3 regions of the Streptomyces sp. DT190 genome follow, and region 1 is predicted to be linked to each of the others. Evidence: riboswitches for the same ligand, from Rfam matches in the RefSeq annotation. Region 1 holds a riboswitch; each other region holds the start of a gene.
What was found. A riboswitch is a leader RNA that binds a small molecule or an ion and turns the genes downstream of it on or off. The one in region 1 is predicted to bind cobalamin.
Positions count from the first base shown of each region.

Region 1 (4,400 bases):
ACGAGCCCCTCGGCGACCGTGCGGCGGGCGGTCGCGACGAGGTCCTCCCAGGCACGTGCCTCCTCGGGGCGGGCGCTCCCGCGCCGCTCCTGTCCCGCCTGCGGTCCGCCGCCCCGGACGCCCCGCGTGTCGCGTTCGCCGTCTCGCTGCTCAGCCATGCCGCGATCCTGCCAGGCGGCGGTCCGGCGCACCGGCGTACGGGTCGTATGCGATGCGGCTGCGGTGCGGACGGGCGGCTCCGGTGCCGCGCGGCGGTGACGGAGCGTCCTCGGCGGGTCACTCGATCGGCTGAAGAGGGGCGCGCCGGGAGCCTAGGTCGCGGGGGTGCGGGGAGCCTGACGGCAGGGCGGAACGTCGAACCCCCGTTGTGGACACCCATGCGCCCCTCCCAGTTCATCTTCCGTTCACTCGGGTTACTTACGTTCGTCCAGCCAATGACCTCGAACGATTGCCTGGGTAAATGGAAAGCTTCTCGCTGATCCTCGCGATTGTGGTGGTAACCGCACTCGCGTTCGATTTCACGAACGGTTTCCACGACACCGCGAACGCGATGGCCACGACCATTTCCACGGGCGCCATGCGACCGAAGGTCGCGGTCGCCATGTCCGCGGTCCTGAACCTGGTCGGCGCCTTCCTGTCCGTCGAAGTCGCCAACACGATCTCCAAGGGCCTCGTCGACGAGGCCGGCATCCGTCCCGAAGTCATCTTCGCCGCCCTGGTCGGCGCGATCCTGTGGAACCTGCTGACGTGGCTGGTCGGCCTGCCGTCCAGCTCCTCGCACGCCCTGATGGGCGGCCTGATCGGCGCCACGATCGCCTCGGCGGGCGTCGGCGCGGTGCACGGCGACGTGCTGGTGACCAAGGTGCTGATCCCGGCGATCGCCGCCCCGCTGGTCGCGGGCCTCGCGGCGATGCTGGCCACGCGCCTGACCTACTCCTTGGGCCGCAAGGCCGACGGCAAGGCGTCCGAGAAGGGCTACCGGGCCGGTCAGATCGCCTCGGCGGGCCTGGTCTCCCTGGCACACGGCACCAACGACGCGCAGAAGACGATGGGTGTCATCACCCTGGCCCTGGTCGCCGGCGGCGCCGTCGCCCCCGACTCCGACCCGCCCATGTGGGTCATCCTCTCCGCGGGCGTCGCGATCGCGCTCGGCACCTACCTGGGCGGCTGGCGCATCATCCGCACCATGGGCAAGGGCCTGACCGACCTCCAGCCGCAGCAGGGCTTCGCCGCCCAGACCAGCGCGGCCACGGTCATCCTGGCCTCCTCGCACCTCGGCTTCTCCCTCTCCACAACCCACTCCGTCTCCGGCGCCGTGATGGGCGCGGGCCTCGGCCGCAAGGGCGGTGTCGTGCGCTGGTCCACGGCGACGCGGATGTTCGTCGCCTGGGGCCTGACCCTGCCGGCGGCCGCCCTGGTGGGCGCGCTCGCCGAGTACGTCACCGGCTTCGGGAGCTGGGGCACCGCCGTGGTGGCCGTCTTCCTCGTCGCCTCCTCGGCGGCGATCTGGAAGCTCTCCCGCCGCGAGGTCGTCGACCACACCAACGTCAACGACACCGGCGACGCGGAGCCGGCCGGCGTGGTGACCACGGCGATGGCCGCGGTGACGCCCCCGCCGGCGGGCGACGTACCGCCGTTCCCGGCCCAGGCGACCGCCGAGCGGACGCATTCCACGACCACCACGGTCTGACCCCGCCCACCGCTCGACAAGGAAGAAGCAGAGATGAAGATCGACTGGGCGGCCCTCGGCTCCGTCTTCGGGGTGAGCCTCGTGGTCACCGTGGCCCTCGTGGGTCTGTTCACCCTCGGCATCACCGGCCTGTCGCGCCGCGAGCGCGCGGTGGCCCAGGGCGGGTCCGCGGGCCTCGCCGTCACGGGCGCCTACGCGTGCTTCGCGGCGTGCGCCGCGGCCGTCGGGTACGGCATCTACCTGATCGTGGCCTGACGGCCCGACCGCACATCGTGTCCGCCGGGCGGCACGGGACCTCGGTCCCGTGCCGCCCGGTCGTCGTGTGCGCCAGGGGGCCGGTGTGGGGTTCTCCACACTCTCCCCTCGCAGGTCAAGGGCAAGTTGACGGCGGTTCGCGGCCGTGGTGGACTTCCGGGGCCAGTACGGCGGCAGGAGAGGAAGCCGGTGTGAGTCCGGCGCGGTCCCGCCACTGTCACCGGGGTAGCCATCCCCCGGGAGCCAGGAACTCTCACCGCCGGTCACGTCGAACCAGGGCGCGGACACCCTGAGTGAGGACACGTATCGCCATGCGCGGCTGCCGATCGAGGTTCAGCACCCCACCCCTGCCTGCCCCGTTGGGCGGCTGACCCCATGGGTGCCGGTCGCGTCTTCGCGTACGGTGCCGCCGCCGGCCTGATCGGTGACCTGCTGCTCGGCGATCCCCGCCGGGGGCATCCGGTCGCCGCGTTCGGGCGGGCCGCGGCTGCCGTGGAACGGGTGCTGTGGCGGGACCACCGCGGGTGGGGCGCGCTGCACACCCTCGTCTGCGTGTCGGGAGCCGTCGCCCTCGGAGCCGCCGCCGAGCGTGCGGTGCGAAGCTCCGCCGTCGCCTCCGTCGCCCTGACCGGAGCCGCCACCTGGGCGGTCGTCGGGGGCACTTCGCTCGCCCGGGAGGCCGAGGCCGTCGGGCGTGCCCTGGAGGCGGGCGACATCGAGGCGGCCCGGGCGCGGTTGCCGCATCTGTGCGGACGCGACCCGCAGGCCCTGGACGCCGACGGCATCGCCCGGGCCGTGGTCGAGTCCGTCGCCGAGAACACCTCCGACGCGGTCGTGGGGGCGCTGGTGTGGGGGGCCGTCGCCGGGGTGCCGGGGCTGCTCGGGTTCCGCGCCGTCAACACCCTCGACGCCATGGTCGGGCACAAGTCCGCCCGCTACCGGCGCTACGGGTGGGCCTCCGCGCGTCTCGACGACCTCGCGGGGTGGCCGGGGGCGCGGCTGACCGCCGTCCTCGCGGTGCCGGCCGGACCGGACCCGCGCGGAGCCGTGCGCGCCTGGCGGGCGGACGCGGCGCGGCATCCGAGTCCCAACGCCGGGCCCGTGGAGGCCGCGTTCGCGGGGGCGCTCGGCGTGCGCCTGGGCGGGACGCTCTCCTACGGCGGGCGGGTGGAGCACCGGCCCGTGCTGAACTCCGGGGGGCGTGCCGTCGCCCGGCGCGACGTCCAACGGGCCGTGCGGCTCTCGCGCCGCGTCACCTGGCTGGCGCTCGGCGTGTGCGCCGGAGCGCGGTTGCTGAAGAGGGGGAAGTGAGCATGAGCGGTGGGCTTCTCGTCGCCGGGACCACCTCCGACGCGGGCAAGAGCGTCGTGACGGCCGGGATCTGCCGGTGGCTGGTGCGCCAGGGCGTCAAGGTCGCGCCCTTCAAGGCGCAGAACATGTCCCTGAACTCCTTCGTGACGCGGGAGGGCGCCGAGATCGGGCGGGCGCAGGCCATGCAGGCCCAGGCCTGCCGGGTCGAGCCGACCGCGCTGATGAACCCCGTGCTGCTCAAGCCCGGGGGCGAGCAGAGCAGTCAGGTCGTGCTGCTGGGCAAGCCGGTGGGTGAGCTGAGCGCGCGCGGCTACCACGGCGGGCGGCAGCAGAAGCTGCTCGGGACGGTGCTGGACTGCCTGGAGCAGTTGCGGGGCACGTATGACGCGGTGATCTGTGAGGGGGCCGGTTCTCCCGCCGAGATCAACCTGCGGCGGACCGACATCGTCAACATGGGCATCGCCCGCAACGCCGGGTTGCCGGTGCTCGTCGTCGGCGACATCGACCGGGGCGGGGTGTTCGCCTCGTTCTTCGGGACGGTGGCGCTGCTGTCCCCCGAGGACCAGGCGTGCGTCGCCGGGTTCCTGGTCAACAAGTTCCGTGGGGACGTCTCCCTGCTGGAACCGGGCCTGGACATGCTGCACGGGCTGACGGGCCGGAAGACGTACGGCGTGCTGCCGTTCCGGCACGGGCTGGGGATCGACGAGGAGGACGGACTGCGCGTGTCCCTGCGGGGTGCGGTGCGCGAGTCCGTCGTCGCGCCGCCCGTCGGTCAGGACGTGCTGCGCGTCGCCGTGTGCGCGGTCCCCCTCATGTCCAACTTCACGGACGTCGACGCGCTGGCCGCCGAACCGGGCGTCGTGGTGCGGTTCGTGGACCGGCCCGAGGAGCTGGCCGACGCCGACCTCGCCGTCGTGCCCGGCACCCGGGGGACGGTCCGGGCGCTGGACTGGCTGCACGAGCGGGGGCTCGCCGACGCCCTGGCCCGCAGGGCCGCCGAACAGCGGCCCGTGCTCGGGGTCTGCGGCGGCTTCCAGATCCTCGGCGAGCACATCGAGGACGACGTCGAGAGCCGCCGGGGCCGGGTCGACGGGCTCGGGATCCTGCCCGTGCGGGTGCGGTTCGCCCGCGAGAAGACCCTCAC
Region 1 is NZ_JBNCNM010000020.1:103,873-108,272, reverse strand. Features, by position in the region: gene ACPXCS_RS29450 (class II aldolase/adducin family protein) at 1-158, opposite strand, end outside; gene ACPXCS_RS29445 (anion permease) at 461-1,690, shown strand; gene ACPXCS_RS29440 (hypothetical protein) at 1,724-1,945, shown strand; cobalamin riboswitch at 2,062-2,220, shown strand; gene ACPXCS_RS29435 (cobalamin biosynthesis protein) at 2,321-3,256, shown strand; gene ACPXCS_RS29430 (cobyric acid synthase) at 3,259-4,400, shown strand, end outside.

Region 2 (4,400 bases), on a different contig from region 1:
GTGCCGGTCTTGTCCAGGACGACGGTGTCGACACGGCGGGTGGACTCCAGGACCTCGGGACCCTTGATGAGGATGCCGAGCTGTGCACCACGCCCGGTGCCCACCATCAGGGCGGTCGGCGTGGCGAGCCCGAGAGCGCACGGGCAGGCGATGATCAGCACCGCGACGGCGGCGGTGAACGCGGCAGCGGCGTCCCCGGTGACGAACAGCCACGTCAGCAGGGTGCCGAGGGCGATGAGAATGACGACCGGTACGAAGACCGCAGAGATCCGGTCGGCGAGGCGCTGCACCTCGGCCTTGCCGTTCTGCGCGTCCTCGACGAGCTTGGCCATGCGGGCGAGCTGCGTGTCGGCGCCGACCCGGGTCGCCTCGACGACCAGTCGGCCTCCGGCGTTCACGGTGGCGCCGCTCACAGCGTCGCCGACGGTCACGTCGACCGGCACGGACTCGCCGGTCAGCATGGAGGCGTCGACTGCCGAGGCGCCCTCGAACACGGTCCCGTCCGTTGCGATCTTCTCACCGGGCCGCACGACGAAGCGGTCACCAACTGCCAACTGCGTGACGGGAATACGCACTTCATGGCCGTCGCGCAGAAGCGAGACGTCCTTGGCGCCCAGCTCCATCAGCGCCCGCAGCGCCGCACCCGCCTTGCGCTTGGACTTCGCCTCCAGGTAGCGGCCGGCGAGGATGAACGTGGTGACGCCGGCTGCGGCCTCCAGGTAGATGGAGGACGAACCGTCCGAGCGGGAGATGGTGAACTCGAAGTCGTGCCGCATGCCCGGCATTCCGGCATGTCCGAAGAACAGTGCCCACAGCGACCAGCCCAGGGCGGCGAGCGTGCCGATGGACACCAGCGTGTCCATGGTCGCGGCACCGTGCCGCGCGTTGGTGAAGGCGGCTTTGTGGAAGGGGAAGGCGCCCCAGACGACGACCGGAGCGGCGAGCGTCAGCGACAGCCACTGCCAGTTGTCGAACTGCAGGGCCGGGACCATCGCCATCAGGACCACGGGCACGGTCAGCACCAGCGACACGTACAGACGCTGCCGCAGGGACAGCAGCTCGCTGTCCGCCGCCGGAGTGGCCTCGCCCTCGCGCTCGTCGGCAGGGGCGGAGGCGGGCGGGGGTGGCTCCTCGGCCGTGTAGCCGGTCTTCTCCACGGTGGCGATGAGGTCGGCGACCTCGATGCCTTCCGGGTAGGCGACCTTGGCTTTCTCCGTGGCGAAGTTGACGGTCGCGGCGACGCCGTCCATGCGGTTGAGCTTCTTCTCGATGCGGGCCGCGCACGAGGCGCAGGTCATGCCGCCGACGGAGAGTTCGACCTCACGGGCGGGCGCGGTGGCCGTGGCGGACGGGGCCTTCTCGGTAGCCGTGCTGGTCATGTGCGTATCTCCTGGGGGTTGCCGGGACGTATGGCGTCCGTTTCAGCGGAGCGGTACGTCCCGGCGCGGGGGTATCGCGGTGTCGGGGCCCAGGGCCCCGACAGTCTTCAGGCGCGGCCGACGAGCTCGTAGCCGGCCTCGTCGACGGCGGCGCGGACCGCCACCTCGTCGAGCGGCGCGGCGGAGATGACGGTCACCTCACCGGTCTTGGCGACGGCCTGGACCGAGGTGACGCCGTCCAGCGCGGAGATCTCCTTCGATATCGCGCCCTCGCAGTGGCTGCAGGTCATGCCGGACACCTTGTAGACGGTGGTGACGCCGGTGCCCTGAATGTCGACCGTGGCGTCGGACCCGCAGGAACCGCAGCAGGAGCCGGAGCTGGTGTTCGTCTCGGTGGTCATGGCTTCTTCCTCAGGTTGCGTGCGTGGGGTCGTTCGGCGGGCGGCGGCTGGGTGCCAGCCCTCCCGACGGATAAGAACACTATACCCCCACGGGGTATTCCCCAGTCTGTGGTGCTGCCCACATGGTCTGTTTGAAAGGCGCCGGTTTCGCTAATTTACTTAGTAGCCGTCGCGTCTGCGACGACAACTTCACATCGAGGCGACGGTGAGCAGGAACCTGGTGAGAATCCGGGACGGTCCCGCCACTGTGACCGGGGTTGCCCCGGGAGTCAGACACTGACCCGTCGTCCTCCTGAACGGCGGGGCGTGTGCACCCCGCGAGGAGGTTCCATGCGTGCTTCGGCGGCTTCACAGGCACGATCGGTCGCGGGCCTGGTCGTCCATCCGCTGCGAGACGGCCTGATCGCTGCAGCTGCGGTGATCCTCGCCCTGGTCGCGCTGGACGCGGTCTTCCTGGATCAGGGCGCGTTGCTGTCGCCGGCCCTGGGCAAGGTCGCGGCATCCGCCAACTACGTCCACGAGTTCGCCCACGACGGTCGGCACCTTTTTGCCGGTCCCTGCCATTGAGAGGGTCACTCGTGACGTCACTTCTGTCCCTGCTCGGGCGCGGTGCGCTCGCGGGTGGAGCCGCCGGCGTGGTCAGTGGAGGATTCTCGTGGCTGCTGGCCGAGCCCGTACTGGACCGGGCGGTGCGGCTGGAAGCCGTCCGTGAGGAGGCCGGCGGCGGACCGGCCGCGGCAGAGGTCTTCTCCCGCTCCACGCAGCACGCGGGCCTGCTGGTGGCCGCGGTCCTCACTGGAGCGGCGCTCGGTGTCCTGTTCGCCGTCGTGTACGCGATCCTGCACCGCCGGGATCCGGACGCCGCGCCCTGGCGACGGTCGCTGATACTGGCGGGCGCCGGATTCACCGGGGTTTGGCTGCTGCCCTTCCTGCGCTACCCGGCCAACCCGCCGGGCGTGGGTGATCCGGGAACGCTCGACACCCGTGTCAACGCATGGCTCGCGGCCACTGCGATCGGCTTGATCGCCGTCGTCCTGGCCTGGCGCATCCACGGGTGGCTGGCGGAACACGATCGTTCCGCGCCGCTGCGTCAGCTGGCCGTGGCGGCCATCGTGCTGGCCGCGCTGACGTCGCTGTTCGCGCTGCCGGACAACCCCGACGCCGTGGCTGCCCCGGCCGCCCTGGTGTGGGACTTCCGGGTGCTGTCGGCCGCCTCCATGGGCCTGCTCTGGGGCGGGCTGGCAGTGGGCTTCGGACTGCTCGGCGTGCGGGCGTCGCGTGTGCGGACAGAGGCGAGCCTGCCCCCGGCGTCCACCGTGTCCGTGACCTGACGCCTCAGCGGCATGACCTCGGCCGACGCCCGTGTCAGGCGGTGCCGTCGGCCGAGGGCTCGGAAGGCTCAGCGGACGATCAGCGTGCCCGTCATGTTCGGGTGGAAGGTGCAGACGAAGGCGTACTCGCCCGCCTTGGACGGGGCTGTGAACGTCCCGGACTTCCCGTCGGCGATGCTGCCGGTGTCGAAGGCGTCGCCTTCCGTGGCCGTGACGGTGTGGGCGGCGGAATCCTTGTTCACCACGGTGATCTTCTCTCCCGGCCGCACCTGGGGATCCTCCGGGGTGAACGCGAAGTTCTCCATCGTGATGCGATCCACGCCCGCGGTAGTGGCGGACATAGTGGGCGAGGGGCTGGGTGAAGTCGAGGCAGGTTCGTTGTCCCCGTCGGCACAGGCGGTCGCGAGCAGCAGGACGGCGGCTGCTCCGAGCGCCAACGGAACGCAACGCCTGCGGAGCTGTGGAGGCGACATCGGGCCGGACCCTTCGGATGGGCGCCCGCAGCTGGGCCACGCTGGTGATCGCGGAATCCGGGCCCGCCCGGGCACGTCGATCGCTTGGGTCCATTCTTGCCGATCCGGAGACCGAGCACGAGTCGCAGATCCGGGTCGGCGATTCCGTTCCGTGGCGATTCGCGGCCCTGTGGATCACGGTTGTGGGGCTGTGGCACAGGGAGGCGCCGTCGTCGTGCCGGTCAGTGACGACCGGCTGTCACACGGCCATCATCAGCAGCATCGCGGACATGGTTCCGCCCATGCCGATATGGGCCGCGAGCGCCGCGTCCGGCGCGGCTCCGAGCTTGCGGCGCCGACCGTGCCCGGACCGCTGCTCCGACCTGGCCCTGTCCCATACCGAGATCGTCAGCGACGCCAGGTAGACGAGCACCGTGTCCGGCATGGCGAGCAGCCAGCGGCCCAGGCTCGACTTGGAGCCCGCCCTCCGGCCGCCGTTCCCCGTACCGCGCATCCTGGCCCACAGGGACGCACCGATCGACAGCAGGAAATACACGGCGAGTGCCACGACCACATACCGCCACACAGAACCCGACCCCGCGGAGGATCCGGCGTCGGCCGCGGCGTTCGTCATGCCTGGCATGTCCATCCCATGGTACGTGGAGCCCATCCCCTCCATGGACTCCATGCCGGCCATCTCGTGAGATTCCGTGCCGGCCGTCTCGTGTGTGTGGGGCGAACTCGCCATATTCTCCATGCCCGGCATGTGCGCCATCGAGTGCCCGCTGCCCAGGGCGAGCACCGGGCCGGACGACGTACTGGTCATGGCCAGCGTCA
Region 2 is NZ_JBNCNM010000046.1:9,286-13,685, reverse strand. Features, by position in the region: gene ACPXCS_RS39290 (heavy metal translocating P-type ATPase) at 1-1,379, opposite strand, end outside; gene ACPXCS_RS39285 (heavy-metal-associated domain-containing protein) at 1,487-1,780, opposite strand; cobalamin riboswitch at 1,935-2,079, shown strand; gene ACPXCS_RS39280 (CbtB domain-containing protein) at 2,111-2,347, shown strand; gene ACPXCS_RS39275 (CbtA family protein) at 2,359-3,111, shown strand; gene ACPXCS_RS39270 (cupredoxin domain-containing protein) at 3,180-3,452, opposite strand; gene ACPXCS_RS39265 (DUF5134 domain-containing protein) at 3,823-4,400, opposite strand, start outside.
Region 2: linked by a shared signal. The riboswitch ahead of ACPXCS_RS39280 (CbtB domain-containing protein) and the one ahead of ACPXCS_RS29435 (cobalamin biosynthesis protein) in region 1 are both predicted to bind cobalamin.

Region 3 (4,400 bases), on a different contig from region 1:
GCCGCGGGTTTCGTGGTGCTGCTCACCGTGGGGCAGATGCTCGTGGTGCCCGCCGCCCGGGCCTGGGTGCCCGACCTCGCCGAAGAGGGCCGGATCGGCCTGTACACGGGGGCGCTGTCCTCCGTCTCCGGCCTGATCGTGCTCGCCGGCAGCGCGGGCACCGGCGCCCTGCTCGACCTGGGGCTGCCGACCGCCGTACCGTGGCTGGTCCTGGCGGCCGTACCGGCGGTGGCGGTGGCGGTGCTGCCGCGCCGTGAGGACCGGCCGGACGGCGAGGAGGCGAGGGCCCGGACGGACTGACCGGCCGCGGAGCACAATGATCACCCGGCGCCAGTATCCTGGGTCGGCTGTGGCACCCCCCACCAATCCCTGTGCGAACACGGGGAGTTCGGGCTGCGGCAACGTACTTCCCACACGCATGAGACGAGGACGAGTGCTGCTAGCGGGCCGCTACCGGCTGGATGTTGAGATCGGGCGCGGTGGAATGGGAGAGGTCTGGCGGGCGTACGACGAGACGCTCGCCCGAGCGGTGGCCGTCAAGCTGCTGCTCCCCCAGGACACCGACGCCACGGCGGCCTCCCGGTTCCGCCTGGAGGCCCAGACCGCCGGGCGTCTCAACCACCCGAACCTGGTCGGCGTGCTCGACTTCGGCGAGTACGACAACCGGCTGTACCTGGTGATGGAGCTGGTCGAGGGCGACAGCCTCGCCGGGGTGCTGGCCGCGTCGGGCGCGCTGCCCGCCGGCCGGGTGGCCGATCTGGCCGCCCAGGCGGCCTCGGGGCTCGCCGCGGCGCACGCGCAGGGCATCGTCCACCGCGACATCAAGCCCGCCAACCTCCTGCTGGACACCCACGGCACCCTCAAGATCGGCGACTTCGGCATCGCCCGCTTCCTCGACGACCCCGGGGCGGCGCTCACCGCCACCGGGCAGATCGTCGGCACCGGCCTCTACCTCGCGCCCGAGCGCGCCCTCGGGCAGCCCGCCGGCCCCGCCTCCGACATGTACTCCCTGGGGTGCGTGCTCTACCAGTTGCTCAGCGGGCGCCCGCCGTTCGAGGCCGACAGCGCCGTCGCCCTCCTCCACCAGCATCTCGACGCCGCGCCCGTGCCGCCGCGCGAACTCGGCGTCGCCGGTCTGCCGCCGGCCTTCGAGAACTACCTGCTCGGTCTGCTCGCCAAGCAGCCCGAGGACCGGCCGTCGGCCCAGCAGGCCGCCGAGTGGTTCGCCGGCGGCGCCTGGCAGGGGCGGCCCGAGCCGCTGCCGGAGGTCACGCCCCCGGCGCCCGCCCCGCGGCCGGCGGCCCACGTCCCGGCCGGGACCGGCGCGCCGGTCACCTACGCGTTGCCCACCGGGTCGCGCGGGGCAGCGGGCGGGCGGTCCCGCCGCGCGGCGCCGCGCACCGGCTCCGGCAACCGGTCGCGCCTCGCGGTCTCGGCGGCCGCCGCGGCGCTCTTCCTCGCCGCGATGTACCTCGGCATGGTGTGGTTCTCGCCCGACGACACCGCGACGAAGGGCACCGAGCCCGACGCCTCCCCGTCGGCGAGCAGCCCGGCCTCGACCTCGCAGGGGGCGGAGGCCGGGACGTCCGCCGACCCGCGCTCCTCCACCGGCGGTACCGGCGACACCGGTGGGACCGGCGGAGCCGGCGGGACGTCGACCGTCGGCACCGTGGCCGATGTCACCCCGTCCCCCGTGGCACCCGCCGCCTCCGCGCCGGCCGAGCCGGCGCCCGCCCCGTCCCACCCGGCGCACGAGGCGGGCGAGGGCGGCGCGCCGGAGGCGGAGCAGCCGAAGCCGCAGCCTCCGCGGGTCCCCGTGGACGGCGGGGAGGACGGCGAGGACGAGGGCGACGACTGAGCGAGTCTGCGCCGGTGTGCGAGCGGGCGCCCCCTCGCGCGCCCCCGGTGCGGCTTGTCATGTCCCTCGACCCGGCCTTATTGTCACCACGCCTTGGTGAACGGGAAATCCGGTGTGATGCCGGTGCGGCCCTCGCCACTGTGAATCGGGAAGTCCGGCTCCGGCCCTCGCGGGCAGCCACTGGGTCCTCGTGACCCGGGAAGGCGGAGTTCGGGCGGTGGTACCCGTCAGCCAGGAGACCGGCCAAGGCGCGTCAACCATCCACGAGGTGCTGGAGAGGGTCTGCTGAGCCATGCACATTGCCGAGGGTTTTCTGCCTCCGGTGCACGCGGCCGCCTGGGGCGTCGCGTCGGCGCCGTTCGTCGTCCACGGAGTCCGGTCACTCACCCGTGAGGTGCGCGAGCACCCCGAGAGCACCCTGCTCCTCGGTGCCTCCGGCGCCTTCACGTTCGTCCTGTCGGCCCTCAAACTGCCGTCCGTCACCGGCAGTTGCTCCCACCCCACGGGCACGGGCCTGGGGGCCATCCTGTTCCGGCCGCCCATCATGGCGGTGCTGGGCACCATCACCCTGCTCTTCCAGGCGCTGCTGCTGGCACACGGCGGGCTCACCACGCTCGGCGCCAACGTCTTCTCCATGGCGATCGTCGGACCCTGGGCCGGTTACGCCGTCTACCGGCTGCTGCGCCGGTACGACGTGCCGCTCATGGTGAGCGTGTTCTGCGGGGCGTTCGTCGCCGACCTGTCCACCTACTGCGTCACCAGCGTGCAGCTGGCGCTGGCCTTCCCCGACCCGGGCAGCGGATTCCTGGGCGCCCTCGGCAAGTTCGGGTCCATCTTCGCCGTCACCCAGATCCCGCTCGCGGTCAGCGAGGGGCTGCTGACGGTGCTCGTGATGCGGCTGCTGGTGCAGTCCAGCAAGGGCGAGCTGACCCGGCTGGGCGTGCTGCCGGGTACGAAGGGGTCCCGGACCGAGGCGGAGGCGGTGGCGCGATGAGCAGGAACACGAAGATCAACCTGGTGCTGCTGCTGATCGTGGCCGCCCTCGCCGTGCTGCCGCTGGCCCTCGGCCTCGGCGACCACAAGAAGGAGCCGTTCGCCGGCGCCGACGGTGAGGCGGAGTCCGCGATCACCGAGATCGAGCCGGACTACGAGCCGTGGTTCTCCCCGCTGTACGAACCGCCGTCCGGGGAGATCGAGTCGGCCCTGTTCTCCCTGCAGGCGGCGCTCGGCGCCGGCGTCCTCGCCTACTACTTCGGGCTGCACCGGGGGCGGCGCCAGGGTGAGCAGCGCGCCCTGGCGCGGGAAGCCGGGAGCGTGCCCTCCGACGCGGTCGGGAAGTCCGCCGACGGGCAGGACTGAGCCCGGGTGCTGCCGATCGACGCGGCGGCGCACAGCAGTCGCTGGCGCCGCCGTCACCCCGTGGACAAGGCCGTGCTCGGGCTCGGTCTCACCGTGCTCGCGATCTCGCTGCCGCCCTGGCCCGGCGCGGCCCTGGTGCTGGTGGCGGCCCTGACGCTGCTCCTGGGGCCGGCGGGCGTACCGGGCCGGCGGCTGTGGCGGGCCTACCGGGTACCGCTGGGCTTCTGCGTGACGGGCGCGCTCACACTGCTGGTGCAGGTGGGCGGGCCCGGCGGTGCCGTCTCGTTGGCCGCCGACGGGCCGGTGCGGGCCGGGGAGTTGCTGCTGCGCACCTCGGCGGCCTCCCTGGGCGTGCTGCTGTTCGCCTTCACCACGCCCCTGTCCGATGTGCTGCCGCGTCTGGTGCGCGCCGGGCTCCCGCCGGCGGTCGTCGACGTCGCGCTCGTGACGTACCGGATGAGCTTCCTGCTGCTGGACTCGGTGCGCCGCATCCGGGAGGCCCAGGCCGCGCGCCTCGGTCACACCGGCCGGGCCGCCGAGTGGCGTTCCCTGGCCGGTCTGGGCGCCACCGCCTTCGTCCGGGCCTTCGACCGGGCCGCCCGCCTCCAGGCCGGACTCGCCGGGCGCGGCTACGACGGCACCCTGCGCGTCCTGGTGCCCGAGGCCCGGGTCTCCGCCCGCTTCACGGCCGCCAGTTGCGCCCTCCTCGTGGCGCTGGCCGCCCTCGCCCTCGTCCTGGAAAGGCCGCTGACATGAGCGAGCCCGCCCTCGTCGCCCTGCGCGGCGCGTCCTTCGGCTACGAGGACGGTCCGACCGTGCTCAGCGGCCTCGACTTCGACATCCGCGAGGGGCGCGCGCTCGCCCTGCTCGGCCGCAACGGCAGCGGCAAGACGACCCTGATGCGCCTGCTCAGCGGCGGACTGCGGCCCGACGAGGGACGGCTGACGGTCGACGGGCGGCCGGTGACGTACGACCGCAAGGGCCTGACGCGGCTGCGCACGACCGTGCAGCTGGTGGTGCAGGACCCGGACGACCAGCTGTTCGCGGCCTCCGTCGAGCAGGACGTGTCGTTCGGGCCGCTCAACCTCGGCCTCGACCACGCACAGGTGCGGGCACGGGTGGCGGAGGCGCTCGCCGCCCTGGACATCACCGCCCTGGCCGACCGGCCCACGCATCTGCTCTC
Region 3 is NZ_JBNCNM010000001.1:634,612-639,011, reverse strand. Features, by position in the region: gene ACPXCS_RS02705 (MDR family MFS transporter) at 1-300, shown strand, start outside; gene ACPXCS_RS02700 (serine/threonine-protein kinase) at 419-1,858, shown strand; cobalamin riboswitch at 1,936-2,120, shown strand; gene ACPXCS_RS02695 (energy-coupling factor ABC transporter permease) at 2,151-2,852, shown strand; gene ACPXCS_RS02690 (energy-coupling factor ABC transporter substrate-binding protein) at 2,849-3,217, shown strand; gene cbiQ (cobalt ECF transporter T component CbiQ) at 3,224-3,973, shown strand; gene ACPXCS_RS02680 (ATP-binding cassette domain-containing protein) at 3,970-4,400, shown strand, end outside.
Region 3: linked by a shared signal. The riboswitch ahead of ACPXCS_RS02695 (energy-coupling factor ABC transporter permease) and the one ahead of ACPXCS_RS29435 (cobalamin biosynthesis protein) in region 1 are both predicted to bind cobalamin.